DNA from 4 places in the Ancylobacter mangrovi genome. Region 4 is predicted to be linked to each of the others. Evidence: riboswitches for the same ligand, from Rfam matches in the RefSeq annotation. Region 4 holds a riboswitch; each other region holds the start of a gene.

Region 1 (6,979 bases), on a different contig from region 4:
CGCACGGTGCGGCGCGTGCCGCCCGGCGCCATCGACCCGACGGTGAAGAACCTGCAATGGGGTGACTTCATCCGCGGCCTGTTCGAGGCGCGCGAGCGCGACGCGGTCTACCCGATCCTGCCGGACGGCGACGGCAACATCACCGAGGGCGCCGGCTACAACATCGTGCTGATCAAGGATGGCGTGCTGCACACGCCCGATCGCGGCGTGCTCGAAGGCGTGACGCGCCGGACGGTGATGGAGATCGCCGCCGCGAGGGGAATCGAGGTCCGGCTCGCACCGGTGCCGGTCGAGCTCGCCTATTCGTGCGACGAGATGTTCTTCTGCACCACGGCGGGCGGCGTCATGCCGGTCACCCGGCTCGACGGCGCACCAGTCGGCGGCGGGCAGGTCGGGCCGGTCACGCGCACCATCTGGGAGGCCTACTGGGATCTGCACCGGGACCCGGAGCTGAGCTTCGCCGTCGATTACGGGTGAGCGCTGGCGCTCGTCGATGCGTGACGGGCGCCGCCAGCCGGGGTCATTCGCCCTCCGCCGGCCGTTCCGCGGCTCGCGCCTGCAGCGCGTCGAGATGGGGCCTCGCGGTGGCGGCGGTGATCTCCTCGATGAGGCGATAGCGCGCGACCAGTTCCTGGCCGAAGGGAGTGAGCTTCGCCCCTCCCCCATGCCGGCCGCCGGTCTGCGAGACGACCACCGGCTGGCCGAAGATCCGCCCGAGCTCGTCGACGAGATCCCAGGCCCGGCGATAGGACATCTTCAGCGCCCGCCCGGCGGCCGAGATCGAGCCGGTGCGGGCGATGGCCTCGAGCAGCTCGATCTTGCCGGGGCCGACGCGGCCCTTCGGCTCGAGGTCAATGCGGATCGAAAGAACGGCCATTTCCCGTCGCGTCCCGCCGGCGGTTCATCGGGTCCGTTCATCTTCTCGCATCAGGGGCAGGCCCGCACAACCCGGCCGCGCAACGACGTGACGGCGCCTCCGCCCGTCGCCGGCAGGAACGCGCCGCGCCGCTACTGGCCGAGCCCGCTCTCGGCCACCAGCACGGGCTTGGCGCGATAGGCTTGAGGGTAGAGCCGCTTCAGATTCTCGATCTTCGGCAGGTCGTTGATGACGATGTAGGGATAGGTCGGATTCCGGGTCAGGAAGTCCTGATGGTACCCCTCCGCCGGGTAGAAGGCGCGGCCGGGCTCGATCCTGGTGGCGATCGGCCGGTCATAGACCTTCGCCGCGTCGAGCTGGACGATATAGGCCTTGGCGATGCGCGCCTGCTCGTCGCTGGTCGGGAACACGGCCGAGCGGTACTGCGTGCCGTGGTCCGGCCCCTGCCGGTTGAGCTGGGTCGGATCATGGGCGACGGAGAAGTAGATCTGCAGGATCCGGCCATAGGAGATGCGGTGCGGGTCGAAGGTCACCTGCACGGACTCCGCGTGGCCGGTGCTGCCGCTGCTCACGGTCTCGTAGCTGGCGCTGGGCGCCGAGCCGCCGGCATAGCCGGAGACCGCGCTGGTCACGCCGTCGACATGCTGGAACACGCCCTGCACGCCCCAGAAGCAGCCACCCGCGAGCACGGCGACCTCGCGACTGGAGGCGGCGGCCTCGTCGACCGCCGGCGCGGGAATGGCGATACCCTCCTGCGCCGAGGAGGACGAGGAATCGAAGGCGAAGGCGGCAAGGGCGAGCAGCGCCGCGCCGGCCAGGACGAGGGGAGCGGATTTCATCGGGTTTCTCCGGGATTCGGATGCGACGAAGGGGCGGGAGGCATCGCCCCCTCACCCGACCATCGGCTTGAAGGTCATGGCGACCCCGTTCATGCAGTAGCGCAGGCCCGTGGGCTTCGGCCCGTCCTCGAACACGTGGCCGAGATGCCCGCCGCAATGCGCGCAGAGCACCTCCGTGCGCAGCATGGCGAAGGAGAAGTCGCGGCGCTCGCTGACCGCGCCGTCCAGCGGCTTCCAGAAGCTCGGCCAGCCGGTGCCGCTGTCGAACTTGGTGTCGGAGGAGAACAGGTCGCTTTCGCAGCCGGCGCAGGCGAAGACGCCGGGCCGGTGCTCGTCGTTGAGCGGGCTGGAGAAGGGCCGCTCGGTGGCCGCGCGCCGCAGCACCGCATATTGCGAAGGGGTCAGACGCTGGCGCCATTCGGCATCGGTGTGGGTCACCGGAAACGGCGCCTTGGCCGTCTCCGCCCGCGCGCCTTGCCCGTAGCGCAGCGCGAGAGCGCCGAGCGCGGCGAGGCCGGAGAATGTGAGGAGACGTCGTGTCATCATGCGCGTGCTCCGCTGAAGGGGCATCGCCACCCGGGTCACGGGAGGCGCTCCCCTCCTCTACGCGTCGCAAGGTTACATCGTTACAGGCGGCCCGCGTGTCACGGCTCGGTGTGCGGGCGAGCGTCCGGCCGGCGCCGCCTCGCTACTCGCCGAGCAGCGGCTCGTAGCGCGCGTCGGTCAGCGTCTTGAGGAAGGCGACCAGCGCGTTGATGCGCCGGTCGTCGAGCGCCGGGCCGGTCTCCAGCTCCTTCATCGACAGCGTGCCGGCGACCTCCGGCGGGTCCCACTCGCGTCCCGTCTCGGGGTCGATCTGCCGCTTGGGAGAGGAGGAATTGTACTTGTTGTAGAAGAGGATGACGGTCCTCAGGTCCTTGAAGACGCCATTGTGCATGTAGGGCGCCGTCACCGCCACGTTGCGCAGGGTCGGCACCTTGAACTGGCCATCATGGGCCGGGTCCGTCACGTCCTCGCGCGCCAGCAGGCCGTGGTCGAGCGGAGCCTCCAGCTCGGGATTGCGCGGCACGCCGATATTGTGGAAGCGATAATCGGTGAAGGTCTCGTCCCTGCCGCCGGAAGGGTGCAGCTTGTGGCACTGGCCGCAACTCGTGAACTGGTTGGAGAAGAACAGCACCCGGCCGAGTTCTTCCTGCGGGGTCATCTTGTATTCGCCGCGCAGGTAGCGGTCATATCTGGAATCGAAGGGCGAGACGGCGGGGCTGCGCTCATAGGCCGCCAGCGCCTCGGTCAGGGCGGCGAAGGCGCGCTCGTCGCTGTCGAACACGTCCGGCCCGAACTGCTTGCGGAAGGCCTCGAGATAGGCCGGCTTCTCCTTCAGCCGGGCGACCACGCTCGCCCGGTCGGGCATCGCCATCTCGATCGGGTTGAGCAGCGGCTGGCCGGCCTGGTCCTCCAGCGTGTCGGCGCGCCCGTCATGGAACTGGCCGCCGACATAATGCCCTTCGCTGTCCTTGCCGAAGCGCGGGCTGAAGGTGGCATAGCTGACCGTGGGCGCATTGCGCACGCCAAGCGAGGTGCCGTCGTCGCCGATCGAGACCGGCCCGCCGCGCGGATCGGCGAAGCCGGTCGAAGGGTCGTGGCAGGTGGCGCAGGACTGCGTGCGCTCGCGCGAGAGGTCGGTGTCGAAGAACAGCGTCTCGCCGAGCTTCTCCAGACCGGGCGCGTCGGCCGAACGGTCCTGCGCACCCGCGACCGCCAGCAGGCCCGCGAGCATGGAGGTCGCGACGGCGAGGGGAAAGGCGGCCTTCATCATGCCCGCGAACATAATACCGATCGGCGGCGATTTTCAGGCGATGCGACGCGATGAAGCACTATAGTGATTTGAAATATCGAAGGATTCCAAAGTGCGACTGACGGGCAGACAGATCGTCGAGGGCCATGCCGGCGGGCCGGTCGTCGCCGCGCCCGTGCCGCTGTCGTTCTGGGGCGGCGTCGACCCGCAGACCGGCATCGTGGTCGACCGCTACCACCCGCTGCACGGCCGCAGCCTCGCCGGCACCGTGCTCGTCATGCCCGGCAGCCGGGGCTCGTGCACGGGCAGCAGCGTCGCGTTGCAGCTCCTCATGAACGGGCGTGCGCCGGCGGCCTTCGTCTTCACCGAGGAAGAGGAGATCGTCACCCTCGGCGTCATCATCGCCCGCAGGATGTTCGGGGTTTCGGTGCCGGTGCTGCGGCTCGCCGGCGACGACATGGCGCGGCTCGCCGAGGCCGGACGGGCCGAGATTTCCGGCGACACGCTCATCGCCGAAGGCGCGCCCGCCGCCGCGCATCGTGACGCCCCGGCGGGACGCGCGGCGACGGCGCTGAGCCCCGCCGACCGCGCCATGCTGCGCGGCGAGCACGGGGAGGCCACCCGCTTCGCCATGGAGGTGGTGGTGGAGATGGCGGGGCTCTACGGCGCGCGCGAGCTGATCGACGTCACCCGCGCCCATATCGACGGCTGCATCTACACGGGCGAGGCGAGCCTGCGCTTCGCCGAAAGGCTGCGCGATCTCGGCGCACGGGTGCGCGTGCCGACGACGCTGAACGCCGTCTCGGTCGACGGGCGGCGCTGGCGCGCACTGGGGGTCGACGCCAGCCTCGGCGAACCGGCCTGGCGGCTGGCCGAGGCCTATCTCGCCATGGGCGCGCGGACGAGCTTCACCTGCGCGCCCTATCTGCTCGACGCGCCGCCCGCCCTCGGCGAGCAGATCGTCTGGGCCGAATCCAACGCCGTCGCCTATGCGAACAGCGTGCTCGGCGCGCGGACGATGAAATATCCCGACTATCTCGACATATGCGTCGCCATCACCGGCCGGGCGCCGCTGGCGGGCTGCCATCTCGACGCCGGAAGGCGCCCCGCCGTGGCGATCGAGGTGGCGCCTATTTCGGCGCCCAACGATGCCTTCTTCGCGCTGCTCGGCCATCATCTGGGCGAAATGTCGCCGGAGGCGATCCCGCTTGTGCTCGGGCTGGAGGACGCGGCGATGACGGACGACGACCTCAAGGCCTTCGCCGCCGCCTTCGCCACCACCTCGGGCGCGCCGATGTTCCACATCGCCGGCATCACACCCGAAGCGCGGGAAATCGCCGCCGCGCACGCGCTGGCGGAAACGCTGCCGAGGCTCTCGGTCTCGCGCGCAGACCTTGCCGAAAGCTGGCGGCGCATCAATGGCGAGGAGGGTGCGGGCGAGGAGGGCGCGGCCCGCATCGACCTCGTCGCGCTCGGCAACCCGCATTTTTCCTTCACCGAGATCGAACGCCTCGCGGCCCTATGCGCCGGCCGGCGGAAAGCGGCTGATGTTGCGCTCGTCGTCACCTGCGGACGGGACGTTTTTGCCCGCGCGCAGGCGGCGGGGCTGACGGCGGCGCTTGAGCGCTTCGGCGTCTCCTTCGTCAACGACACCTGCTGGTGCATGATCGGCGAGCCGGTCATCCCGCCTGCGGCTCGCGCCATCCTCACCAGCTCGGGCAAATACGCCCATTACGGCCCCGGCCTTTCCGGGCGCCGCGTGATGCTGGGAAGCCTCACCCAATGCGTGGAGGCGGCCTCTACCGGGATATTCGACACCGCTCTGCCCGGCTGGCTGGCGGGCTGAGTCCGCGCGCATGAAAAAGCCCGGGAGGCCGCAAGGCTCCCGGGCTCGAACCGCACCGCAGATGGGCCGGCCGTCAGGCCGGGTCGTAGAGCCGGCGCTCGAGCAGCGCGCTACCCTTCAGACCGTTGAGCGCCTTGGCGCCGGCGAGCACGGCGAGGTCGACCAGCGGCTCGATGATGATCACCAGCATATAGGCGCCGCCGAAGGAGGCAATCGAGGCCGCGTTGGCGAGCGTGAAACCCTGGCCGTAGAAGGCCCAGAACGCCACCCAGACGACAATGCCCGCCTGGTAGGTGGTGGAGAGCGCCAGCGCCTGCCGGTACTTCAGCTCCACATAGGGCGTGCCCGGCGCGATGATGCGATGCGCGAGCCCGGTCAGCGCGAACAGCGGCACCAGCAGCGTAGTGACGTTCATGCCGTATTGCGGCAGGTCGAACGGGGCGAAGAACAGCCCCTGGATCAGCAGGCCGAGCGCGAGGCCGATCGCGGCCGGCGCAAGACCGAAGATCAGGAACAGCGTCGAGCCGAGGATGAGGTGCACCTCGGACACGCCGACCGGATAATGCGGCAGAATCTCGAAGAACGAGAATACGAGCGCGGTAGTCGCCGCGCTGCGCACCAGCAGCGAGCCCAGGCCGCGCTCGCGCACCGCCTCATAGGCGGTCTTGAGCGCATAGGTGCCCGCGCCGGCGGCGGTCACGTAGCTGAGCCAGATCTTTCCTTCGGCGACGAGGCCGGGTTCGATATGCATGGGATGCTCCTTTGCCGCCTCTCCCGGCGGCGTGAGGGTGGACGCTCATGCATGGCCGGTCTCCTGACTCGCGGGTCACGGCTGCCTTCCGCCTTCCCGGAGCCATCCTCGCGGATGGCATCCAGTGGCATCGTGGAAGGCCGCTCGCCGCTCACAGTCGCGGGGGCGGTCGGGGCTGGGGCGATCGGCCTTGCGGCGCTCTCGCCCTTCCCCGTTCCCGTTTCATCCGGGCGAGTCACCCCGCCCGGACACCATGCACGCCCTCAGCACGCACCCAAGGGCACGGGCCTGTCAAGCAGGGCCGACGCCGCGAGAGGTGCGGCGGCGACGTCAGTGCCGGCCGCGCACCGGCACCGGCGCGGGCTGCGCCTTGGTGCGGGCGACGTCGTCCATCAGCTCGTACCACATGGCGTTGAGCACCGCGAAGGCGGCGGCCAGCGGCAGGCCGAGCAGCCAGGCGAAGTACCACATGATCGGTCTCCTTCTCAGTAGGCGTGGCTGTTGTCGCGCTGGATCTCGGCCGTATCGACCTTGCCCCACAGCACCCGGTAGACCCAGGTGGTGTAGGCGATGATGATCGGCATGAAGATCACGGTGCAGACCAGCATGATGAACAGGGTGAGATGGCTCGACGAGGCGTCCCACACGGTGAGGCTGGAGCGCGGGTCGACTGTCGAGGGCAGGATGAAGGGGAACATCGACACCCCCACCGTCGAGATGATGCCGAAGATCGACACCGTGCTCGCCAGCAGCGCTGTGAACTCGGCCCGGGTGCGCAGCAGGATCAGGCTCGCCAGCGCGCCGAGGATGCCGAGCGCAGGCCCCGCCATCATCCAGGGATGGGCAGCGTAGTTGGCGAACCATGCGCCCG
Region 2 (6,979 bases), on a different contig from region 4:
TCGCCGCTCGCCCGCTCCAGAGCGCCGCCGAGCAGCGTCGTGGCGCCGCCGCTATATTCCCAGCGCGTGCCGGGCCGTGCGCTCATCGGCCGCGACAGCACATAGGCATAGGGGTCGGCGGCCTCGTACATCAGCCGCTCGTCATTGGCCGGGCTCCACCACGGCCCGCCTTCGTTCCAGGTGAAGCCCGGCGTCATGGTCAGCAGGTCGCGCAGCGTGACGGCACGGACCTCCGGCGCGGCGTTTCCGGTCTCGGCGGGGAAGAAATCGAGGATCGGCGCGTCGAGCCTGCCGAGCATTCCGCGGTCGCGCGCGATGCCGAAAAGAAGCGACACCACGCTCTTGGTCACCGAACGCAGATCGTGCAGGCGCCCGGCATCGTGGTCGACGAGGCCGATGTCCTCGCCCCACCGCTCGTCGCGCCCGGAGGCGTAGGCCTCGTAGACCAGCCTGCCATGGCGGATCACCAGCAGCGCATGCACGTTCGGCCGGTCCGGGTTCTCCAGCCGCGCGCCGATCGTGCACAGAAGGGCGGGATCGAGCCCGACCGAGGCCGGGGCGGCGACCTCCCAGCCCTCGCCGGCGGCCGGCGGCGCCCCGCAGGGCAGCGGCGCCGAGCGCGCGGGCGCCCCGGACATGGCGATGGAAAGGACCACGGCGAGGATGGCGACGAGCATCGGCAGGCGCGCCGGAGCGCCTCGTCCCGACCATGCGGACCACCCGGCCATGCGCTCTCCTCCCCGCGCGCGGCCATGCTGGCAGCGCGCCGCAGCGAAGCCATGAGAGACCCTACCACGGTGCCGCAAGATGCCGCGGCGGCGCCGAATGCCGCACATGGCGATTGCAGTCGCGACGCTGACGCCTATAGTTGCCCTGTCGTCGGTTCCCGTGGTGACACGGGACGCAAGACGGGAACGCGGTGGGGTGGAGAGCGAAAGCCTTCCGCCGATTCCGCGGCTGCCCCCGCAACTGTAAGCGGTGAGCCCCCTCCACTGGCCATTGGCGCAAGTCACTGGGATTCGTCCCGGGAAGGCGGAGGAAAGGGCCAAGACCCGCGAGCCAGGAGACCGGCCGGCGACAGAACCCGAACCGGCCCTCGGGTGGAGGGCCAAAGGAGACTGGCATGAAGACCTCCCACAGCCCCGTCGCGGCTGCCTCCCACGAATCGACCGCCTCGCGCGCCGTCCAGCTCACCTTCGTCGCGCTGCTCGGCGTGTTCGTGATCGGCGGCGTGGGCTTCTCCCATATCAGCGCCGTCCACAACGCCTCGCACGACGTGCGCCACGCCAACGCCTTCCCCTGCCACTGAGGAAGCGTTCGACATGTCGCTGTTCAGGACTTTGCTGTTCACTGCCGCTCTCGCCGGCATAGGTACTGGAGTAGTGGTTGCCGGCATCCATATGGTCGGCACCGCGCCCCTCATCCTCAAGGCCGAGGTATACGAGGAAGCCGGCGACGCCGTGCCGGCCGCCCACTCCCACGATGCCGCCACCGCGCACGAGGCCGGCGCCGGGGAAACAGCCGCCACCACCGCGGTCGCCGCGCACGTGCACGACGACGAGGGCTGGGAGCCGGCCAACGGCTTCGAGCGCAACGGCCTCACCTTCGTGTTCATGGCGCTCACCGGCTTCGGCTTCGCGCTGCTGCTGCTGGCGGCGAGCGAGCTCGCCGGCGGGTTGAAGGACTGGCGGCAGGGGATATTGTGGGGCTTCGCCGGCTTCGCGGTGTTCACCATCGCCCCCGAAATCGGCCTTCCGCCGGAGCTTCCCGCCATGCCGGCCGCCGACCTCATGGCGCGCCAGCTCTGGTGGATCGGCACCGCCGCCGCCACCGCGACCGGGCTCGGCCTGCTGGTGTTCGGCCGCTCGCCGCTGCTCGCCGCCCTCGGCGTGGCGGTGATCGTGGTGCCACACGCCATCGGCGCGCCGCAGCCGCCGAGCTACGAGACGCCGATCCCCGAAGCGCTGCACCACAGCTTCGTGGTGGCGAGCACGGTCGCGAGCTTCGTGTTCTGGGCGCTGCTCGGCGGGCTCTGCGGCTATCTGCGCCCGCGCTTCGCCGCGCAGGCCTCCGCGCCGCTCGCGGCCCGGCCGGCGTGAGCCTCACCTTCGTCCTCGGCGGCGCCCGCTCGGGCAAGAGCCGGCACGCCGAGGAACTGGTCGAGCGCCTCGCCCCGCCCTGGACCTACATCGCCACCGCCGAGGCCCATGACGCGGAGATGGCGGAGCGCATCGCGCTCCACCGCTCCCGCCGCCCGGCGGACTGGCACACGCTCGACGCGCCGCACAACCTCGCCGCCGCCCTTGCCGGCCTGTCGGCGGATCGCCCGGCGCTGGTCGACTGCCTGACGCTCTGGCTCACCAACCGCATGCTGGCCGGGGCCGACGTCGCGGCCGAGAGCGCCGCGCTCGCCGCCGCGCTCGGCGCGTGCGAGGCGCCGCTGGTCGTGGTCTCCAACGAGGTCGGGCTCGGCATCGTGCCGGACAACGCGCTCGCCCGGCGCTTCCGCGACGCGCAGGGCCGGCTCAACCAGATGGTTGCCGAGAAGGCCGACCGGGTGATCTTCATGGTCGCCGGGCTTCCCATGAGGGTCAAAGGATGAGCGACATCCCCGCCGAAGAGGCCGCCCGCCACCGCGCGAAGATGGAAAAGCGCAAGGCGGTGCAGGACGCCGAGGTCGCCTCGAAGACGCAGGAAAAGGGCCTGCTGATCGTCCACACCGGCGCCGGCAAGGGCAAGTCGACCGCCGCCTTCGGCCTCGCCCTGCGCACGCTGGGCCAGCCGGAGGGACAGGCGGGCACGCGGGTCGGCGTCGTCCAGTTCATCAAGGGCGCCTGGCACTCGGCCGAGCGCGACGCGCTCGCGGCCTTCGGCGCGCGTGTTGAATGGCACACCATGGGCGAGGGCTTCACCTGGGAAACGCAGGACCTCGCCCGCGACACCGCCGCCGCCCGCCGCGCGTGGGAGAAGGCGTGCGAGTTGATGGCCGACGAGAGCATCGGCCTCCTCATCCTCGACGAACTCAACATCGCGCTGCGCTACGACTACCTCCCCCTCGACGAGGTGATCGCGACGCTCGAAGCCCGCCGTGAGGGGCTGCACGTCGTCGTCACCGGCCGCAACGCGAAGCCGGCGCTGATCGAGGCGGCCGACCTCGTCACCGAGATGACGCTGGTCAAGCATCACTTCAAGGCCGGGGTGAAGGCGCAGAAGGGCATCGAATTCTGATGGCCTTCCGCGCCGCGCGACCTCGAAATTCCGCTGAGGCATCCTTATGTGAGGAAAGGCGCCGGCTGTCGCGGCGCGGCTTCAGGGAGTTCCGCGCCGATGCGCTCCACCCCCATCGCCTATCTGTTCTGGTTCTTCGGCCTGATCGGTGTGTGCGGCATCCACCGCTTCTATGCCGGCCGCTACTGGACCGGCGCGCTGTGGCTGCTGACCGTCGGCCTGCTGGGCATAGGCCAGCTCGTCGACCTGTTCCTGATCCCGGGCATGGTGCGCGAGGCCAATCTCGAGCGCCGCGTGGACTATCTGGAATCGCGCCGGGCCTGACCGGCCCGCGCGGCGCGGGCGTGCCATGAGGGCACGCGCCCTCATGTTCCAGGGTACCGGCTCGGATGTCGGCAAGTCGCTGATCGTTGCCGGCCTAGCCCGCGCCTTTTCCAATCGCGGGCTCAAGGTCCGCCCCTTCAAGCCGCAGAACATGTCGAACAACGCCGCCGTCACTGCCGACGGCGGCGAGATCGGCCGCGCTCAGGCGCTGCAGGCCCGTGCCGCGCGGATCGCCCCCTCCGTCCACATGAATCCGGTGCTGCTGAAGCCGCAGAGCGACATCGGCGCGCAGGTCGTGGTGCAGGGCCGCGCCCGCGGCAATGCGAAGGCGGCCGATTACCAGCGCCTCAAGCCCTCTCTCCTCGCCGCCGTGATGGAGAGTTACGAGCGCCTCGCCGCCGAGGCCGACCTCGTGCTGGTGGAGGGCGCGGGCTCGGCCTCCGAGATCAATCTGCGCGCCAACGACATCGCCAATATGGGCTTCGCCCGTGCCGCCAACGTGCCCGTCGTGCTGATCGGCGATATTGATCGCGGCGGCGTCATCGCCAGCCTCGTCGGCACGCGGGCGGTGCTGGCGGAGGAGGACGCGGCGATGATCCGCGGCTTCCTCGTCAACCGCTTCCGTGGCGACCCGGCGCTGTTCGCGCGCGGCATGGAAGAGATCGCCACCCGCACCGGCTGGGCGGCACTCGGCCTCGTCCCCTTCTTTCCCGAGGCCCGCCGCCTGCCGGCCGAGGACGCGCTGGCCCTCGACGCCGCGCCGCCCGCCAAGCCGGGAGCGAAACTGCGCATAGCGGTGCCGCTGCTGCCGCGCATCGCCAATTTCGACGACATCGACCCGCTCGACGCCGAGCCCGGGGTCGAGGTGGTGCGCGTGCGCCCGGGCGAGGCGCTGCCGGGCGATGCCGACCTCGTCATCCTGCCCGGCTCGAAATCGACCATCCCGGACCTCACCGCGCTGCGCGCCAATGGCTGGGACATCGACATCGCCGCCCATGTGCGGCGCGGCGGGCGGGTGCTCGGCCTGTGCGGCGGCTACCAGATGCTCGGGCGCACCTTGTCCGACCCGGACGGCATCGAGGGCCCGCCCGGCACGGTCCCCGGCCTCGGCCTGATCGAGGTCGACACCGTGCTCTCGGGCGAGAAGCGCCTCGTCGCCGTCACCGGCACAGCGGAGGGCGTGGCCTTCAGCGGCTACGAGATGCATATGGGCGTGACCGAGGGCGCCGGCCGCGCGCGCCCCTTCGCGCTGATCGACGGCGAAGGCCCGGAAGGCGCGGTCTCGGCCGACGGGCGCGTCATGGGCACCTATGCGCACGGCCTGTTCGCCGGCGATGCCCAGCGCACCGCCTGGCTCGCGCGTCTCGGCGCCGCCCCGAGCGGACTTCGCTACGAGGACGGCGTGGAGGAGACGCTCGACGCCCTCGCCGCCCACCTCGCCGCCCATGTCGATCTCGACCGGCTGCTGGAGCTGGCGCGCGGCTGAGGCCTCACATCGCCAGCACCGCCGCCAGCCAGCCGATCGCCGCCAGCGCGATCGTCGCCACATCCGCCGCGCGATAGAGCCTGAGCGCCCGGCGTATGTCCTGCGCGGTGCAATCGCGCCGGCCGCCCGCGCCCATGATGCCGTCGTCGCTCATCTGCCCGCCATACTGGCGCGGCCCGGCGAGAGCGAGCCCCAGCGCGCCGGCGAAGGCCGCCTCCGGCCAGCCGGCATTGGGCGAGCGGTGCTCGCCGGCATCGCGCCACATCGCCCGCCATGCCCGCAGCGGCGAGGCGCCCGGCACGAACACCGCCCCGATCCCGACCAGCACCCCGGCGAGCCGCGCCGCTGGGAGGTTGAGCAGGTCGTCGAACCGGGCCGAGGCCCAGCCGAACTCGGCATAGCGGCGGGTGCGGTGGCCGATCATGCTGTCGGCCGTGTTCACGCCCTTGTAGGCGACCGCGCCGGCGATGCCGCCCACCGCCATCCACAGCGCCGGCGCGACGATGCCGTCGGAGAAGTTCTCCGCCAGGCTCTCGATCGCCGCCCGCGCCACCCCCGCCTCGTCCAGCGCCTCGGGATCGCGCCCGACGATGTGCGCCACCGCCGCCCGCCCCTCGGCAAGGCCGTGCTCCAGCCCGTCCGCCACCCGCGCCACGTGCTCGTAAAGGCTGCGCTGGGCGAGCAGGGTCGAGCCCGCCAGCGCGGCGATGACGAAGCCGGCCGGCAGCGCGAGGGCGAGCGCCTGCAGCGCCACGCCCGCGCCGATGCACACCGCCAGCACCACGGCGAGCGTCGCCACGCCGTCGAGCCGGCGCTCCATCGGCGCGTCGGCCTCGCTGTTGAGATGGGTGTCGAGCAGGTGGATAAGCCAGCCGATCCACATCACCGGATGGCCGATGCGATCGAACAGAAAGCGCGGATAGCCGAAGGCGGCCTCGCACAGCAGCGCCAGCAGGGTTAAACCGAGAGTAAGGTCGAGGGCCATCGCGGGTGATTCTGTCGGAAGGATCGGGCGCGCCGAATCCGTTGGAACGGCGTCCGACACCATTTCCGCGCCGCCGCGCGAGGGCAAGGGCCGCGACACGAGCCGGAGCACGACGTCCGCCTGATGAACATGGTTTCGCCCACCGCCGCCGTGCTGCCGCCCGAGATCGAGGCGCTGAAGCGCAGCCGCCTCGCCGAGGTGTTCGGCTTCGACCGGTTCCGGCCGGGCCAGCAGGACGTGGTCGATTCGGTGCTCGCCGGCGTGCCGACGCTGGCGGTGATGCCGACCGGCGCCGGCAAGTCGCTGTGCTACCAGCTTCCCGCGCTGGTGCATGGCGGGCTCTCGCTCGTCATCTCCCCGCTCATCGCGCTGATGGACGACCAGGTGAACGCGCTGAAGCTGCAGGGCGTCGCCGCCGAGGCGATCCATTCCGGCAAGTCGCGCGAGGACAATGTCGCGATCTGGCGCCGGGTGGCGGCGGGCGAGGTCAGCCTGCTCTACCTCGCACCCGAGCGGCTGATGACCGAGCGCATGCTCTCGGCCATCTCCCGCCTGCCGCTCGGCCTGATCGCGGTGGACGAGGCGCACTGCATCTCGCAATGGGGCCATTCCTTCCGCAACGAATATCTCGGCCTCGGCCGCCTGCGCGAGATCTTCCCCGACATCGCGCTGGTGGCGCTCACCGCCACCGCCGACCGCGCCACCCGCGACGACATCGTGGAGCGCCTGTTCGGCGGGCAGGCGCGGGTGTTCGTCTCCGGCTTCGACCGGCCGAACATCTTCATCGGCGTCGAGGACAAGAAGGACCCGGTGCGGCAGATCGAGAGCTTCGTGAAGGCGCGCCCGAACGTCTCCGGCATCATCTACCGCATCTCGCGCAAGAAGGTGGAGGAGACCGCGTCGCGGCTCTCCGGCCTCGGCATCCGCGCCCTGCCCTACCATGCCGGCATGAGCCC
Region 3 (6,979 bases), on a different contig from region 4:
GCCGCCGGCTTCGGCGCGCCCGCGTCCAGCATCTCCAGCAGCCGGTAGAGCGCGGTCGGCGCATTGCCGATGGCGACCACCGCCCCCTCCATCCTCTCGCGCCACAGCTCCATCGCCGCGGCCGAGCGGGTGGTGCCGAGCCTCGAAGCCAGCTCCGGCACGGCGGGGTCGCGCAGCGTGCACACCACTTCGTTGCCCGCCGGCAGCCGCGCCCGGGTGACGCCGTGCGCCACCATTTCGGCATCGCACAGGATCGGCGCGCCGGCCTCAAGCGCGGCGCGGCCGGCCCGGACCAGACCGGGCGCGAAATCGATGGCGAAGGCGGCTTCCACCAGCCCGCAGGCATGGATCATCCGCACCGCGACGTCGGCCTCCTCGGGCGAGAAGCGGCCGAGATCGGCCTCCTCCCGGATGATGGCGAAGGAGCGCTCGTAGATCGCATTGCCGTCGCGCACATAATCGAACGGGTTCGACACTCAGGCCGGGTCCTTCTTCAAGAATTCATCTTCCATGACGTCCCGCGCCAGCAGCTCGCGCAGCTCCGCGCCGAGCCGGGCGACCGGCACGATCCGCGCAGGAGCCTCGCGCGGCGTGCCTTCGACCACGATCCCGGCCCCCGCGTCCAGCCCCACGATGGTGAGTGCTGCCGGGGCGGGATGCGCGCAGCCCTTGGCGCAGCCCGAGACATGCAGTTCGCCGCCCACTCCGCCGCCCATGCCGCCGGCCGCGAGCAGCGGCGCGAGCGCGGTGGCGAGCGCGCGCGTCTCGATGCGGGCGGAGGCGCAGGCCGGCGCACCGGGACAGGCCGCGACCCGGCGCAAAGGATCGGAGGGATCGACGATGAAGCCAAGCGCCGCGGCTTCGCGCGCCAGAAGCTCCGCCGCCGCGCGCGCCAGCCCGACGGCGAGCAGTGCCCGTCCGGCCGCCGGCTCGACATGGCGCGCGCCCGCCTTGCGCACGGCGTCAGCGAGCCGCTCCAGCGCCCCGGCCGTCGCCTGCCCGAAGGGCGGCGCGATCCCGCACGCGAAGCTCCCGTCGTTGAGCGCGTGCAGCCCGACCGGCTCGGCCGGCGCGCGGTGCGGCTCCGGCACGGCGTCGAGGCCGAATTCCGCGCGCAGGCACGCCATGCCCTCCTGCCGCACCATCCGGTCCATCCGTGCGGTCGCGCCGTGCCCGGCGAGCCGCGCGAGAAGACCGACCGTCACCTCCGCCGCCCGCTCCAGCGCCACCTCGCCGGCAGTGAGGCCGGCGAGACGGACGAGGACGCGGCCGCTGCCGCCGGCGGTGAGCGCGATGTCGGCCTTCAGCGCGCCGGGATGGAGCGTCCCGCCGCCATCGACCACCACCGAAACCTTGGGCGCGAGGCGCGGCACCAGCCTGGCTGCGCCTTCAGAAATCGCCTGCGCGAGCGGGCGCGGATCGAACGCTTCGGCCGGGTCGAGCCCGGCCAGCGCGCCGGTCTCCACCGGAAAGCCGCCGACCGGCACGATGCCGAGCGCATCGACCCCGGCCGGCAGGCGCGCCGCGCTTTCGGCCGTCAGCCCGCGCAGTTGCAGCTTGCCGCGCGCGGTCACCTCGACGATTCCGTTGCCGCATTCGCGCGCCAGCCGCGCCAGCCCGGCGAGCTGGTCCGACGTCAGCGGCACGGCCGGCTGCAGCCGCGCCAGCAAGCCGTCGCCGGTCGGCATCGGCTCGGGCAGGCTCGGGCAGGCGCCGCGCCGCATCGCCGTCGTCTCGGCGCTCATTTCCATCGCTCTGGCGGGCGCTACGCTCATTCGGCCGCCTCCCCGACGAGGGCGGCGAGGCCGGCGCCGACATCGTTGCGGCGCGGATGCCAGAGGCCCTTTTCCCGTGCCCGGTCGAAGCGCCCGGCGACAAAGCGTGCCGCCTCGGGCGAGGCCTCGATCAGGAAGCCGCGCACCCGCTCGTCGACCACATAGGCCTCGTGCAGAAGGTCGATCAGATGGCCCGGCACTGCCCGCGTCGCCTCGGCGAAGCCGACCAGCCGGTCGACCGTCTCGGCGATCTCCGACGCCCCGCGCGGGCCGTGGCGCAGCAGCCCGTCGATGTAGCGCGGGCTCGCCCGTCCGCGCACGATCCGCGCGATGGCCTCGGCGAGCGGGCGCGCCTTCGGCCGCGCGGGATCGGCGGTGTCGAGCACCACGAGGTCGGGCAGGCGGCCGAGCCTTTCCGCCGCCGCCGCGAAGCCGCCGATGAAGGCGAGGTCGGCATCGCCCTCGAGCAGGTCGCGGCCGGGATCGTCGGCGCCGTGCACGAGCAGGTCCGCCTCCGCCACCCGCGCCTCGAAGGCGTCGCCGGCGAGCCGCGCCGTACCCTCCGCCCCGCCATAGGCATGCGAGGCGCTGGCGAGATAGGTCTCGCCGAGCGCCGCCCGGTCGACCTCGCCGCGGGCGAGGCCGGCGCCATAGGCACCCGGCGCGGTGCCGAAGATGCGCACCGCCGCCGCGTCGTCGCCGCTTCTCGCCGCCGCCTTGATAGCCGCCTTCAGCGGATTCTCGTCGCCCGTCTCCTCGCGCCGCGCCACCGCCTGCAGCGCGGCGTCGAGCAGCGCGATCTGCGCCGGGAACAGGTCGCGGAACAGGCCGGAAATGCGGAACGTCACGTCGACCCGTGGGCGCCCCAGCACAGCCGTCGGCAGCACCTCGATGCCGGTCACGCGCCCGGTCGCCGGGTCCCATGTCGGGCGCGCGCCGATCAGCGCCAGCCCCTGCGCGATCTCCTCGCCCCCGGTGCGCAGGCTCGCGCTGCCCCACAGGTCCAGCACCAGCGCGCGCGGCCAGTCGCCATGGGCCTGCGCATAGGCGCGCAGCACCTCCTCGGCGGCGAGCGTGCCGAGATCCATCGCGGTGGGCGTGGGCAGGGCGCGCGGGTCGGTGGCGTAGAGGTTGCGCCCGGTCGGCATCACGTCGGTGCGCCCGCGCCCCGGCGCGCCGGCCGGCCCGGCCGCGACCCGCCGCCCGTCGAGCGCCGCCATCAGCCCCGCGCGCTCGGCCTCCCCGCACGCTCCCCGGCCATAGACGTGGAACCCGTCCTTGAGCCGCATCTCCTTGATATCGCACAGGAACGCATCGATCTGCTTCAGCGCCTCGTCCGGCGCCAACTCCGTCGTCAGCCCGGCATCGCGGGCGAAGCCGGTGCGGCCGGCCTCCTCGACGATCAGCCGCGCAAGCCGCTGGCGCCGGCGCGGGTCGAGCCCGTCGGCCTCGGCATATTCATCGACCAGCCGCTCCAGCTCGCGCGCCTCGCCCGCCAGCCCCGCTTCCAGCGTCGGCGGCGGCAGATGGCCGAGCGTGAGCGCGGCGATGCGCCGCTTGGCCTGCGCCGCCTCGCCGGGATTGGAAACGATGAAGGGGTAGACCACCGGCAGCGCGCCCAGCACCAGCTCGGGGAAGCAGCCGGCGGTGAGCGCGACATGCTTGCCCGGCAGCCATTCCAGCGTGCCGTGCGCGCCCATATGCACCAGCGCGTCCGCCTCGCGCTGCAGCCACAGCCCGAAGGCGAGCAGCGCGTGGCGCGGCGGCAGCGCCGGGTCGTGATACTGCGCGCGCCGCTCCTCTTGCGAGCCGCGGTCGGGCGCGATGGCGACGATGAGGTTGCCGAAGGCGCGGGCGCGGAAGCGGAAGGCGCCGTCGACCAGCCCCGGATCATCCTCCGGGGCGCGCCAGGCGGCCTCGATGGCGGCCATCGCCTCGGCCGGGAGCGCGGCCGTCAGCCGGCGATACTCGGCGAGCGACAGGGAGGCTTCGCCCCTGTTCAGCAATTCCAGTAGCGCGCGCTCGTCCGGCGTCGGGTCCTCGACCGCGTAGCCGGCCGCGCGGCAGTCCTCCAGCAGCGCGAGGATGCTCGCAGGCACGTCGAGCCCGACCGCCCAGCCGGTCCGGCCCGGCACGCCGGCATAGTCCGGCATCAGCGCCGCCACCCGCCGCGCCGCGGGCGCCAGCCCCTGCAACCGCACCAGCGCCGCCACCCGCGCCGCCACCTGCCCGACGCGATCCGGCTCGGCCCGGTTCGCCAGCGCGGTGAAGCCCGGCACGGCACCGGCCTCTTCCGACGCCTTGAAGGAAAGCGCCCCGGCCAGCACCCGGCCGTCGATCTCCGGCAGCACGACATGCATGGCGAGGTCGGAGGCGGTGAGCCCGCGCGCGCCCTCCGCCCACGCCTCGCGCCGCGTGGTCGCGACCACCGCCTGCAGCACCGGCACGCCCGGCGCGTCGAGCACGCTCGTCTCCCCAGGATCGGCGGCGGCGAAGGCGGTGAGCGTCACGATGACGGCGGGCTCCATCCCCGCCAGCGCCGACGCCAGAAAGGCCGCCGAGGCCGGCTCGCGCAGGCTGGCGACGAAGAGCGGCTTCGGTGCCAGCCTGCGCGCGGCGAGCGCGGCGCAAAGCGCGTCGACCGGCACGGTATCGCCGGCGAGCCACATGGAGCGGTAGAAGATCACGGGAACGGCCGGCCCCTGCCCGGCCTCCCCGCCCCATTCATACGTGCCGGCCATCGGCACCGGCACGGGGGGCATATCGTGCCCTGCGGGATCATCCCCGGCATGCCGGCCGAGCCGGCGCAGCAGGGCGCGCATATTATCCGGCCCGCCGGCACGGAAATAGGAAAGCAGCGCGGCGAGATCCTCGGCTGGCAGGGTCGAGGCCCCGGCGAGGCGCGGATCGTCGCGGTCCTCGCCCGGCAGCACGGCGAGCGCGATGCCGCGCGTGCGCGCCTCGCTCGCCAGCCGCTCCACCCCGTAGCGCCACCAGTCGAGCCCGCCCAGCAGGCGGACCACGATCACGCGCGCATGCACGGCCACCTTGTCGATCCACAGATCGACTGACATCGGATGGCGCAGGTCGCGCAGGCTGGCGAGCCGCAGGCTGGGCAGGCGATCGCCCGCCGCAAGAGCAGCCTCCTGCGCCCGCGCCAGCGCGCCGAGATCGCTGTCGGTGAAGGACAGCACCACCACCTCCCCCGGCGTCTGGCCGAGGTCGACCGGCTCGACAAGATCGTCGAGGCTGGTCGAGGTGGTGGTGAGGATGTGCATCGCTCGGCTCCCGGCCCGGCGCGTCGTTCGGGCGTCGCGTCAGGCCGGAACCGAGACGCCGCTGCGGGCGCCGGCGCCGGAAAGGATCGCCTCCACCTTCGCCCGGTCGAGGCCCTTCAGCCCGATCGCGACCAGCCGCCCGGTGCGCGGGCCCGCGCCCCAGGGACGGTCGAACTGGTGGCTGACGCGCGGGCCGACCGCCTGCACCAGCAGCCGCATCGGCTTGCCGGCGACGGGCAGGAAGCCCTTCACCCGCAGCACGTCCGCCTCTTCCGCCGCCCGCGCCACCCGCGCAGCGAAGGCCGCCGGATCTTCGATCTCGGGCACCTCGACGACGAAGCTGTCGAAGTCGTCATGGTCGTGCTCGGCCTCGTCGTCGTGATGGGTGCGCCGGTTCTCGATGTCGTCCTCGGTGCCCACGCCAAGGCCCATCAGCACCGCCGGGTCGATCCGCCCCTGCGCCACGCTCACCACGCTGACGCCCTTCGGCAGCTCGGCGTCGAGCGCGGCCCGCGCCCGGACCTGGCCCTCGGCGTCGACGAGGTCGGCCTTGGTCATGATGACGAGGTCGGCGCAGGCGATCTGGTCGTCGAACACCTCCTCGATCGGGTCGTCATGGTCGAGCTGGACGTCGCCGGCGCGCTGCTCGGCGAGCGCGTCGTGGTCGTGCGCCACCCGGCCGGAGGCGAGCGCGTCGCCGTCCACCACCGCGACCACGCCGTCCACCGTCACCCGGCTCCGGATCGCAGGCCAGTGGAAGGCCTGCACCAGCGGCTTGGGCAGGGCGAGGCCGGAGGTCTCGATCAGGATGTGGTCGACCTTCGGGCTGCGGGCGAGAATGGCGTCGAGCGCGGGCACGAAGTCATCCGCCACGGTGCAGCAGATGCAGCCATTGGCGAGCTCGACCACGTTCTCCTCCGGGCAGGTCTCGATGCCGCAGCCCTTCAGGATCTCGCCGTCTATGCCGACGTCGCCGAATTCGTTGACGATCACGGCGAGCCGCTTTCCGCGCACGTTTTCAAGGATATGCCGGATCAGCGTGGTCTTCCCCGAGCCGAGGAAGCCGGTGACGATGGTGCACGGCACCCGCGAAAGGTTGGTCGGGTCGGTCTGGCTCATGCGGCGTCTCCAGCGGGCCGGTCGGGTCACGGGATGCGCCGGCCGCGGAGATTTCCGCGCGAAGCCGCCGGGAATGGGTGCCCGTCGGCTCTGCCTGAACGCCGGGCACCCCGCCGGCGATCACGACCGAACCGATGGCAGGTCTCCTGGCTCGCGGGTCGCCGCCTCGTCGCCGCCTTCCCGGGAACATCCCAGTGGCATCCGGCACGGGCTCGCCGCTCACAGTTGCGGGGGCAGCCGCGGAATTGGGACGCGCCGTTTCCGGTTGGCGTCCCGCACCGCATTCCCTCTTCGTCCCTCCCCGGGGGGAGGAAACCGTCGGTCGCCTTCACTTAAGGAGCCCGCGCGGCGAATGTCAACGCGGGGCGGACGGCCGCTCCCCGCCCTCGCGGACGGCCGGCAGCACGACCTTCTCGAGCACCGCGCGCGAGAACGCGCCCTGATCCGGGTCCCGGTAGAGCCCGGCGGTGCTGACCACCACGAGGTCGAGCGCGGGGACGATGAAGATGCGCTGGCCGCCAAGACCGATCGCGGCAATCCAGCTCACCTCCCCGCCCGCATGCGGCGAGGCGCCGATCCACCACTGGTAGCCGTAGCGCATCGGCCGCCAGCCCTCGAAGCGCGGCGCGGTCGATTCGGTGATCCAGTCCTGGGAGACGACGCGCCGCCCCTTCCAGACGCCGCCGTCGAGCACGAGCTGCCCGATCTTGGCCATGTCGCGCGCAGTGAGCCTCAGCCCGCTGGCGGCGGCGGCATCGCCATTGCTCATCGCCACCCATTCGAACATGTCGATGCCCAGCGGCTCGA
Region 4 (6,979 bases):
CAGATCGACCGCATCCCGGACGACCTCAAGGCGCTCTATGCCACCGCCTTCGAGATCGACGCGTCCTGGCTGATCGAGGCGGCGGCGCGGCGGCAGAAATGGATCGACCAGTCGCAGTCGCTCAACCTCTACGTAGCCAACCCCTCGGGTAGGAAGCTCGACGAGACCTACCGGCTGGCCTGGAAGCGCGGCTTGAAGACGACCTATTACCTGCGCTCGCGCTCGGCCACCCATGTCGAGAAATCGACGCTGAAGGGTACGGACGGCAAGCTGAACGCCGTATCTGCCGTGGTCACGGCAGCGCCGATTTCCGTGCCCGAGAGCGCCTTCGGCAAAGCCTGCGCCATCGACGATCCCACCTGCGAAGCCTGCCAGTGAGCAGAGAAGAAGGAGACATGCACATGCTCGACTGGTCCGAAACCAAGCCCTCTCCCGCCCCGATCCACCCCGCCTTCGGCCCGCCGGCCGGAGACGCCACCGGCCTCGGGGCCATCGAGCGCGGCGCCGCCCGCGTCACGGTCGACGAGAAGCGGATGATCAACGCCCGCGCCGACGTGAACCAGCTTCTCCCGCTCAAGTACAAATGGGCGTGGGAGAAGTACCTGTCCGGCTGCAACAATCACTGGATGCCGACCGAGGTCTCCATGCAGGCCGACATCGCGCTGTGGAAGTCGCGCGACGGCCTGACCGAGGACGAACGGCGCATGCTCAAGCGCAATCTCGGCTTCTTCGCCGCCTCGGAGAGTCTGGTCGCCAACAACATCGTGCTGGCGATCTACCGCCATCTCACCAATCCCGAATGCCGGCAGTACCTGCTCCGGCAGGCCTTCGAGGAGGCGGTGCACACCCACACCTTCCAGTACATCGTCGAAAGCCTCGGCCTCGACGAGGGCGAATTGTTCAACATGTACCGCGAAGTGCCCTCGATCACCGACAAGGCGGCCTGGGCGCTCAGGCACACGCAGAGCCTCGACGACCCGGCGTTCCACACCGGCACGCCAGAGACTGACCAGGCGTTCCTCCGCGACCTCGTCGCCTTCTACGTCGTGTTCGAGGGGATGTGGTTCTACACCGGCTTCGCGCAGATCCTCTCGCTCGGCCGGCGCAACAAGATGGTCGGCATCGCCGAGCAGTACCAGTACATCCTGCGCGACGAGAGCATCCACCTGAACTTCGGCATCGACGTGATCAACCAGATCAAGATCGAAAACCCGCATCTGTGGACGCACGCCTTCCAGGACGAGGTGCGCGCCATGCTGAAGGACGCCGCCGAGCTGGAAGCGGCCTATGGGGGGGACACCATGCCCCGCGGCTTCCTCGGGCTGAACGCGGCGCTGTGCGAGCAGTACATGCACTTCATCGCCAACCGCCGCTGCGCCCAGCTCGGGCTCGCCCCGGTGTTCGCGGAAGCGGACAACCCGTTCCCGTGGATGAGCGAGGCGATGGATCTCAAGAAGGAGAAGAACTTCTTCGAGACCCGCGTCATCGAGTATCAGAACGGCGGTGCGCTGGCCTGGGACTGAGGCAGGTGCGCGACGATGAAGGTGGCACGGAGCCCGGGTCGCGATCCTATCGAGCTGAGTACCAGCCCTGACCGGTTGATCCTGACGTTCCGCTTGACCAAAAGCCTGACGCTCGGCTCGCAGCAGCGTGCGAATCAGATCAGCTCGCGCGCCGCTGCCATGCTTAAGCGCGGCCGCCCGTTGACTTTGGTTGCCGACAGCGACGGCATCGTGGGTCACTTTGAGGTCGATAAGGCCGAAGCCGTGCGGAAGATCACCGCGCGCTTGCGGACCTATGCGACCACTCTGGCAACCGCTCCGCTGCATCCGAAGATCGTCGAGGAGGCACTTGGCATCACCGCGCTTGAGCGGTCCCGCTGGACAAAGGATGGCCGGCTCCCGCGGACGGGAGCCGGTTCGTTCGGCCTGGGAAAGCGCGCGATCTTCTTTCCCCTCTATCCGATCGACATGGTGAGGAAGCTTATCGAGCGGCCGGACATCATCGAGGTCTGGCGCCTCAGCGATCGGCAGGAGGGTCGATCGTGACCGGTCGGTGGTCGGCGCCGACGGCAACCATCACGAACTCGCCCGCACCGCATTCATGCCGCTCGCCGGTCGCGAGGTTCTCCGACCAGAGGTGCGTTGCGATGGTCATCGAGCTCCGACCGACCTCGACCAGTCGCGCCTCGATCTCGGCTACCTCGCCCGGCCGAAGCTGGCGGGTGAACGCGACGTACCGCGAGGCCGCCATGACAACGGCACGGTGCGCGCGGCGGGTCGCCTCCACGAAGGCGGCCTTGGCCATCGTGGAAAGCGCGCTGCCGCCATAGAGGCTGCCATAGTGGCTGGTCTGCTCCGGCATGACGAGATCGGCCATGCGCAGCACACCCGGTTCCTCCGGCGTATGGTCCGGCGGCGGTGGCATGGCGGCGGGAGTGACGACCGACACCATGTTGAAGACGCCGCTCGTGCAGCGCCGCCGCTCGCCGGAGAGCGCCTCGGCAACGAGCTCGACCTCGATACCGAGCGAGCGGCGCCCGACACGCACGACGCGCCCCGTCAGCTCGATGATCTCGCCGAGCTTCGCTGGCGCGACGAAGTCGATCCGCTCGCAGGAGGCGGTGACGAAATCGGCGCGCGCGTGCCGGGCCGCCGCGATGAAGGCGACTCGGTCCATATGCGCCAGCCCCGCGCCGCCGAACAGCGTGCCGTGATGGTTGGTGGCGCCCGGGAAGACGATGTCGATGAGACGGGTCGTTCCCGGGATGCTGGCCTGGCTCATTCGGCAGCCTCAGCGAGATCACTGCGCAGCCGCCTCGCTGCGGCCACCATGTTGACCAGCGCCGGGCGCACCTCTTCCCATTGCCTCGTCTTCAGGCCGCAATCAGGATTGACCCAGAGCTGCTCCGGCGCGAGGCGCTGCGTCGCCTTCGCCAGCAGGTCGATCATCTCCTCGACGCTTGGCACACGCGGCGAGTGGATGTCGTAGACACCGGGGCCGATCTCGTTGGGATATTTGTAGGTCTTGAAGGCGTCGAGCAGTTCCATCTTCGAGCGCGAGGTCTCGATGGAGATGACGTCGGCGTCCATGGCCCCGATGGCGTCGATGATGTCGTTGAACTCCGAGTAGCACATATGGGTGTGAATCTGCGTCGCGTCCGCAACGCCCGAGGCACACAGCCGGAAACTCGACACCGCCCAGTCGAGATAGGTCGTCCATTCAGCCTTGCGCAGCGGCAGTCCCTCGCGCAGCGCCGCCTCGTCGATCTGGATCATCGCCGCGCCAGCGGCCTCCAGGTCCGCCACCTCATCGCGTATGGCCAGCGCAATCTGCCGGCAGGCGAGGCTGCGGGGCACATCGTCGCGCACGAAGGACCAATTGAGGATGGTGACCGGGCCGGTGATCATGCCCTTCATCGGCTTTTGCGTGACCGACTGGGCGTAGCGCCACCAGTCGACCGTCATCGGCTTCGGTCGCGCCACGTCGCCGAACAGGATCGGCGGACGGACATAGCGCGAGCCATAGCTCTGCACCCAGCCATACCTGGTGAAGGCGAAGCCCGAGAGCTGCTCGCCGAAATACTGCACCATGTCATTGCGCTCGAATTCGCCATGGACGAGCACGTCGAGACCGATCTCCTCCTGCCAGTGGATCGTGCGGGTGGTCTCCTCCTTTACGAACGCCTCGTAGGCGGCGTCGCTCAGTTCGCCCTTGGCATGCGCGGCGCGGGCCTTGCGCACGTCCGTGGTCTGCGGAAACGAGCCGATGGTCGTCGTCGGCAACGCCGGCAATCCGAGCTTTTCATGCTGAGCGGCGCGCCGCACCTCGAATGGGCTCTGCCGTCGCACCATGTCCGGCGTCACCGCACCGAGCCGCATGGCGACATCCGGGCGATGCACCTTGGCCGAGGCGCCGCGCGCGTCCGCTGCCGCGCCGGAGACCATCAACTTGCCCATCACCACCTCGCGTCCGCCGGCCAGCGCCGTGGCGAGGATGGAGAGCTCGTCCATCTTCTGCACCGCGAAGGCGAGCCAGCTCTTCACGTCCGGATCGAGGCCGGTCTCCAGTTCGAGGTCGATCGGCACATGCAGCAGCGAGCAGGACGGCGCGATCTCGACATGGTCGGTGCCGCGCCGGCGTACCACCGGCTCCAGCGCGTCGAGCAGCTTCGGCAGGTTGGCGCGCCAGACATTGCGCCCGTCGATGACGCCGAGCGACAGCACGAGGCCTGCTCGTGCCCTCTCCGACACCTCGCGCAATTGGTTGGGTGCGCGGACGAGGTCGAGATGCAGCCCGGCGACCGGCAGCGTCAGCGCCGCGTCGAGATTGTCGCCGAGCCCGCCGAAATAGCTCGTCAGCATGAGCTTCAACTTCGGCAGCGCGTGGGCGAAGAAGCCATAAGTTTCCTTGAGCGCCGCATGCGTCGCCGCGTCGAGGTCGAGCACGAGGCAGGGCTCGTCCATCTGTATCCATTCCGCCCCGCTGGCGGAGAGCCGGCGCAGCACCTCGCCATAGACCGGCAGAAGGTTGCCGAGCAGCGAGAGCGGATCGAGCGACGGGTCCTTGGCCTTGCCAAGCTTGAGGAAGGTGACCGGGCCGAGCAGAACGGGGCGGGTCTGGTAGCCTAGCGCCTTCGCCTCGCGATATTCGTCGACCGGCTTGGTGGAGGCGAGCGCGAAGCGCTGCCCGGCGGCGAATTCCGGCACCATGTAGTGGTAATTGGTGTCGAACCACTTGGTCATCTCCAGCGCCGGCACGCCTTGGCTGTGGCCATGGCCATGCGCACAAGCGTCCGGCTCGCCGCCTTGGCTGCCGCGCGCCATGGCGAAATAGGTGTCGAGCGGCACCGGCCCGCCGGTCCAGCCATAGGCTTGCGGGATCGCTCCGACCATCACCACGGTGTCGAGCACGTGGTCGTAGAGCGAGAAGTCGTTCGACGGGATGTTGGTGACGCCGAGCGCCTTCTGCCGCGCCCAGTTGGCGGCGCGCAGCCGCGCGGCCGTGTCGAGCAGCGCGCTCGCGTCGGTCTTGCCGGACCAATAGGCTTCGAGCGCGGCTTTCAGCTCACGGCGCGGACCAATCCGCGGCGTGCCGAGGGTGGAAACCGGCACCGTGCCGGAAGAGTGAGGGAAGTTCATCGGCTAACCCCATTGCGAATGGGGGCAAAGGCCGAGCGGACGCATAAGCGCATGCGGGCGGCGACAGCCGGCGGACGCGCGAACGCACCACCGGGACACCCCGCCCAGGGACGATTATGTTGCCGCGGCAGGTCTCCTGGCTCGCGGGTCACAGCTTCCGCCCGGCCTTCCCGAGGCTCTCGCCCCAGTGACGCTGAATGGACGTCGGCTCGCCGCTCACAGTTGCGGGGGCAGCTCCGGCATGACCTGTTCCTTTCGGAACATCGGCGCACCGAATTCCCTCTTAGCTCCGGCTCGGCGCCGGAGAACCACGACGGCTATACGATGGGAAGCCAGACAGAAAATGTCAATGATAATATAAAGACATCTTTATATTATTATGTTCTCATCCGCGCCGCCTCGGCCAGAGCAAGCCAACGCCTGAAGCCATAAGAATCCCAATGCCCCCGATCGTGACCATGCTCGCGAAATGAAGGGGCACGGCACTCCAATCAGGCTTGATGATCTCGCCGGTGCGGAAGCCTTCCTCGCTGTACTGGCACAGCTGAAAGAGAGCCCCGTTTCGTATCATCTCGATCTGCATCGTGCTCGTCAGCGCTTGTGCCGCAGCCTTGGCTCCCGGCAGCCCCTCCATGTGACCAAGCAGCGCGCGCAGCCCGGCAAGATAAGCATGGGCGCATTCATTGAACGGGCTCGCTTCGTCGTCGATGCTGCCTGGCACCATCAGCCAGAGACAGAAGGTCCGCTGCAGCTCAACGAAATTGTTCAGCCGCCAGAAGGTGGGATCGGTACGGATCGGAGAGCCTGCCAGATCGCGGATCGCACCCGCATAGCGGGCAACGACCGCCATCTCGCCATGGGTGAGGTTGGGGATCGGCAGGCCGGAAGCCTCTGAACCCGTACGCCGATGGTGGGCAGCGGCCGGCAGCGCGAGACACGCCAGCAGGGCGAGCGCGGCGCAGGCTACGACGAATGCCCGCGCCGCGGGGTGCGGATCGCGGGCACCTTCACGAAGGAACGTGGCGGCCAACACGGGCCCTAGCGACCTAGCGCGGCGGCCGGTCTCGTCCGGGAGGAGCCGGCCCCAGCACGCTCGGCAACGTAGCCGAACAGCAGGCCGAGCGTGGTCCACAGGATTGCCTGAATGCCCAGCGATGCGAGGCGGAACTGCCAGAGTAGCGTTGCCGAGAACTGCTCCGGCACTTCGTTGATGTCCGGCAGGGCGTAGTTTGCGATCACTGTCAGAACCACGAAGACGAGACAGGCGAGGATCGTCGCCTGCCAGCCGCCGTAGCGTTCCCACAGCCCGCGCGCCAGTAGGACCGCAGCCAACATGAAGGCGAGCGAGAATGCCAGCATGATGAAGTACAGCTCCGTGCGCGCGCGGATGGTTTCCGGCGAGCCGACCGAAGGCGGATTTGCCGGATATTTCAGGAATGGCACGGCGACGACGGCGATGAACGCCGCGAGCGCCAGCAGCGCCGCAGTCGCGCGCGGGCCAAGTGATCCGACCCGTCCCTGCACGAACGCGAACACCAGGGCGAACAGACCACCGATCGCGGCGCTGTAGACGACGATGCCGGTGAACAGGCCGAGGCCGGCCTGCGTCGTGCGGCTGACGAGTTCAGGTTCTGGAACCTCGCCCGCCGCGTGGCTCATCTGTTCTTCGAAGGCGATGGCGCGATCGACCTGCGGCTCGCCGAACGTCCTGGCGAAGCCGAAGGCAAGTAGACCGGCGAAGAGGCCGACGAGCATTCCCCGCAGCAGAAGAGATCTGACCATGTCCGCCTCCTCAGTGGCACGGAAAGCCGAGGAGATGACGGCCGTCATGCACGAAT

The links. A riboswitch is a leader RNA that binds a small molecule or an ion and turns the genes downstream of it on or off. The one in region 4 is predicted to bind cobalamin.
Region 1: it holds a riboswitch for cobalamin, as region 4 does, so the genes downstream of both, NVS83_RS02205 (energy-coupling factor ABC transporter permease) here and metE (5-methyltetrahydropteroyltriglutamate--homocysteine S-methyltransferase) in region 4, are expected to answer to the same signal.
Region 2: it holds a riboswitch for cobalamin, as region 4 does, so the genes downstream of both, NVS83_RS18475 (CbtB domain-containing protein) here and metE (5-methyltetrahydropteroyltriglutamate--homocysteine S-methyltransferase) in region 4, are expected to answer to the same signal.
Region 3: it holds a riboswitch for cobalamin, as region 4 does, so the genes downstream of both, cobW (cobalamin biosynthesis protein CobW) here and metE (5-methyltetrahydropteroyltriglutamate--homocysteine S-methyltransferase) in region 4, are expected to answer to the same signal.

What each region holds. Positions count from the first base shown of each region.
Region 1 covers NZ_JANTHY010000001.1:478,698-485,676, reverse strand. Annotated here, with positions in the region: gene NVS83_RS02235 (aminotransferase class IV) at 1-477, shown strand, start outside; gene NVS83_RS02230 (winged helix-turn-helix domain-containing protein) at 521-877, opposite strand; gene msrA (peptide-methionine (S)-S-oxide reductase MsrA) at 1,009-1,716, opposite strand; gene msrB (peptide-methionine (R)-S-oxide reductase MsrB) at 1,768-2,262, opposite strand; gene NVS83_RS02215 (cytochrome-c peroxidase) at 2,405-3,544, opposite strand; gene lhpI (cis-3-hydroxy-L-proline dehydratase) at 3,624-5,357, shown strand; gene NVS83_RS02205 (energy-coupling factor ABC transporter permease) at 5,431-6,108, opposite strand; cobalamin riboswitch at 6,145-6,379, opposite strand; gene cydX (cytochrome bd-I oxidase subunit CydX) at 6,439-6,579, opposite strand; gene cydB (cytochrome d ubiquinol oxidase subunit II) at 6,594-6,979, opposite strand, start outside.
Region 2 covers NZ_JANTHY010000007.1:285,693-292,671, forward strand. Annotated here, with positions in the region: gene NVS83_RS18470 (serine hydrolase domain-containing protein) at 1-728, opposite strand, end outside; cobalamin riboswitch at 864-1,090, shown strand; gene NVS83_RS18475 (CbtB domain-containing protein) at 1,124-1,309, shown strand; gene NVS83_RS18480 (CbtA family protein) at 1,323-2,099, shown strand; gene cobU (bifunctional adenosylcobinamide kinase/adenosylcobinamide-phosphate guanylyltransferase) at 2,096-2,602, shown strand; gene cobO (cob(I)yrinic acid a,c-diamide adenosyltransferase) at 2,599-3,228, shown strand; gene NVS83_RS18495 (NINE protein) at 3,328-3,552, shown strand; gene NVS83_RS18500 (cobyric acid synthase) at 3,596-5,038, shown strand; gene cbiB (adenosylcobinamide-phosphate synthase CbiB) at 5,043-6,023, opposite strand; gene recQ (DNA helicase RecQ) at 6,147-6,979, shown strand, end outside.
Region 3 covers NZ_JANTHY010000007.1:278,682-285,660, forward strand. Annotated here, with positions in the region: gene NVS83_RS18450 (precorrin-8X methylmutase) at 1-476, opposite strand, end outside; gene cobG (precorrin-3B synthase) at 477-1,775, opposite strand; gene cobN (cobaltochelatase subunit CobN) at 1,772-5,053, opposite strand; gene cobW (cobalamin biosynthesis protein CobW) at 5,093-6,172, opposite strand; cobalamin riboswitch at 6,292-6,507, opposite strand; gene NVS83_RS18470 (serine hydrolase domain-containing protein) at 6,528-6,979, opposite strand, start outside.
Region 4 covers NZ_JANTHY010000010.1:45,235-52,213, reverse strand. Annotated here, with positions in the region: gene NVS83_RS20280 (ribonucleoside-diphosphate reductase subunit alpha) at 1-378, shown strand, start outside; gene NVS83_RS20275 (ribonucleotide-diphosphate reductase subunit beta) at 402-1,523, shown strand; gene NVS83_RS20270 (hypothetical protein) at 1,539-2,048, shown strand; gene NVS83_RS20265 (acyl-CoA thioesterase) at 2,020-2,784, opposite strand; gene metE (5-methyltetrahydropteroyltriglutamate--homocysteine S-methyltransferase) at 2,781-5,141, opposite strand; cobalamin riboswitch at 5,251-5,469, opposite strand; gene NVS83_RS20255 (hypothetical protein) at 5,527-6,171, opposite strand; gene NVS83_RS20250 (CbtA family protein) at 6,180-6,923, opposite strand; gene NVS83_RS20245 (CbtB domain-containing protein) at 6,934-6,979, opposite strand, start outside.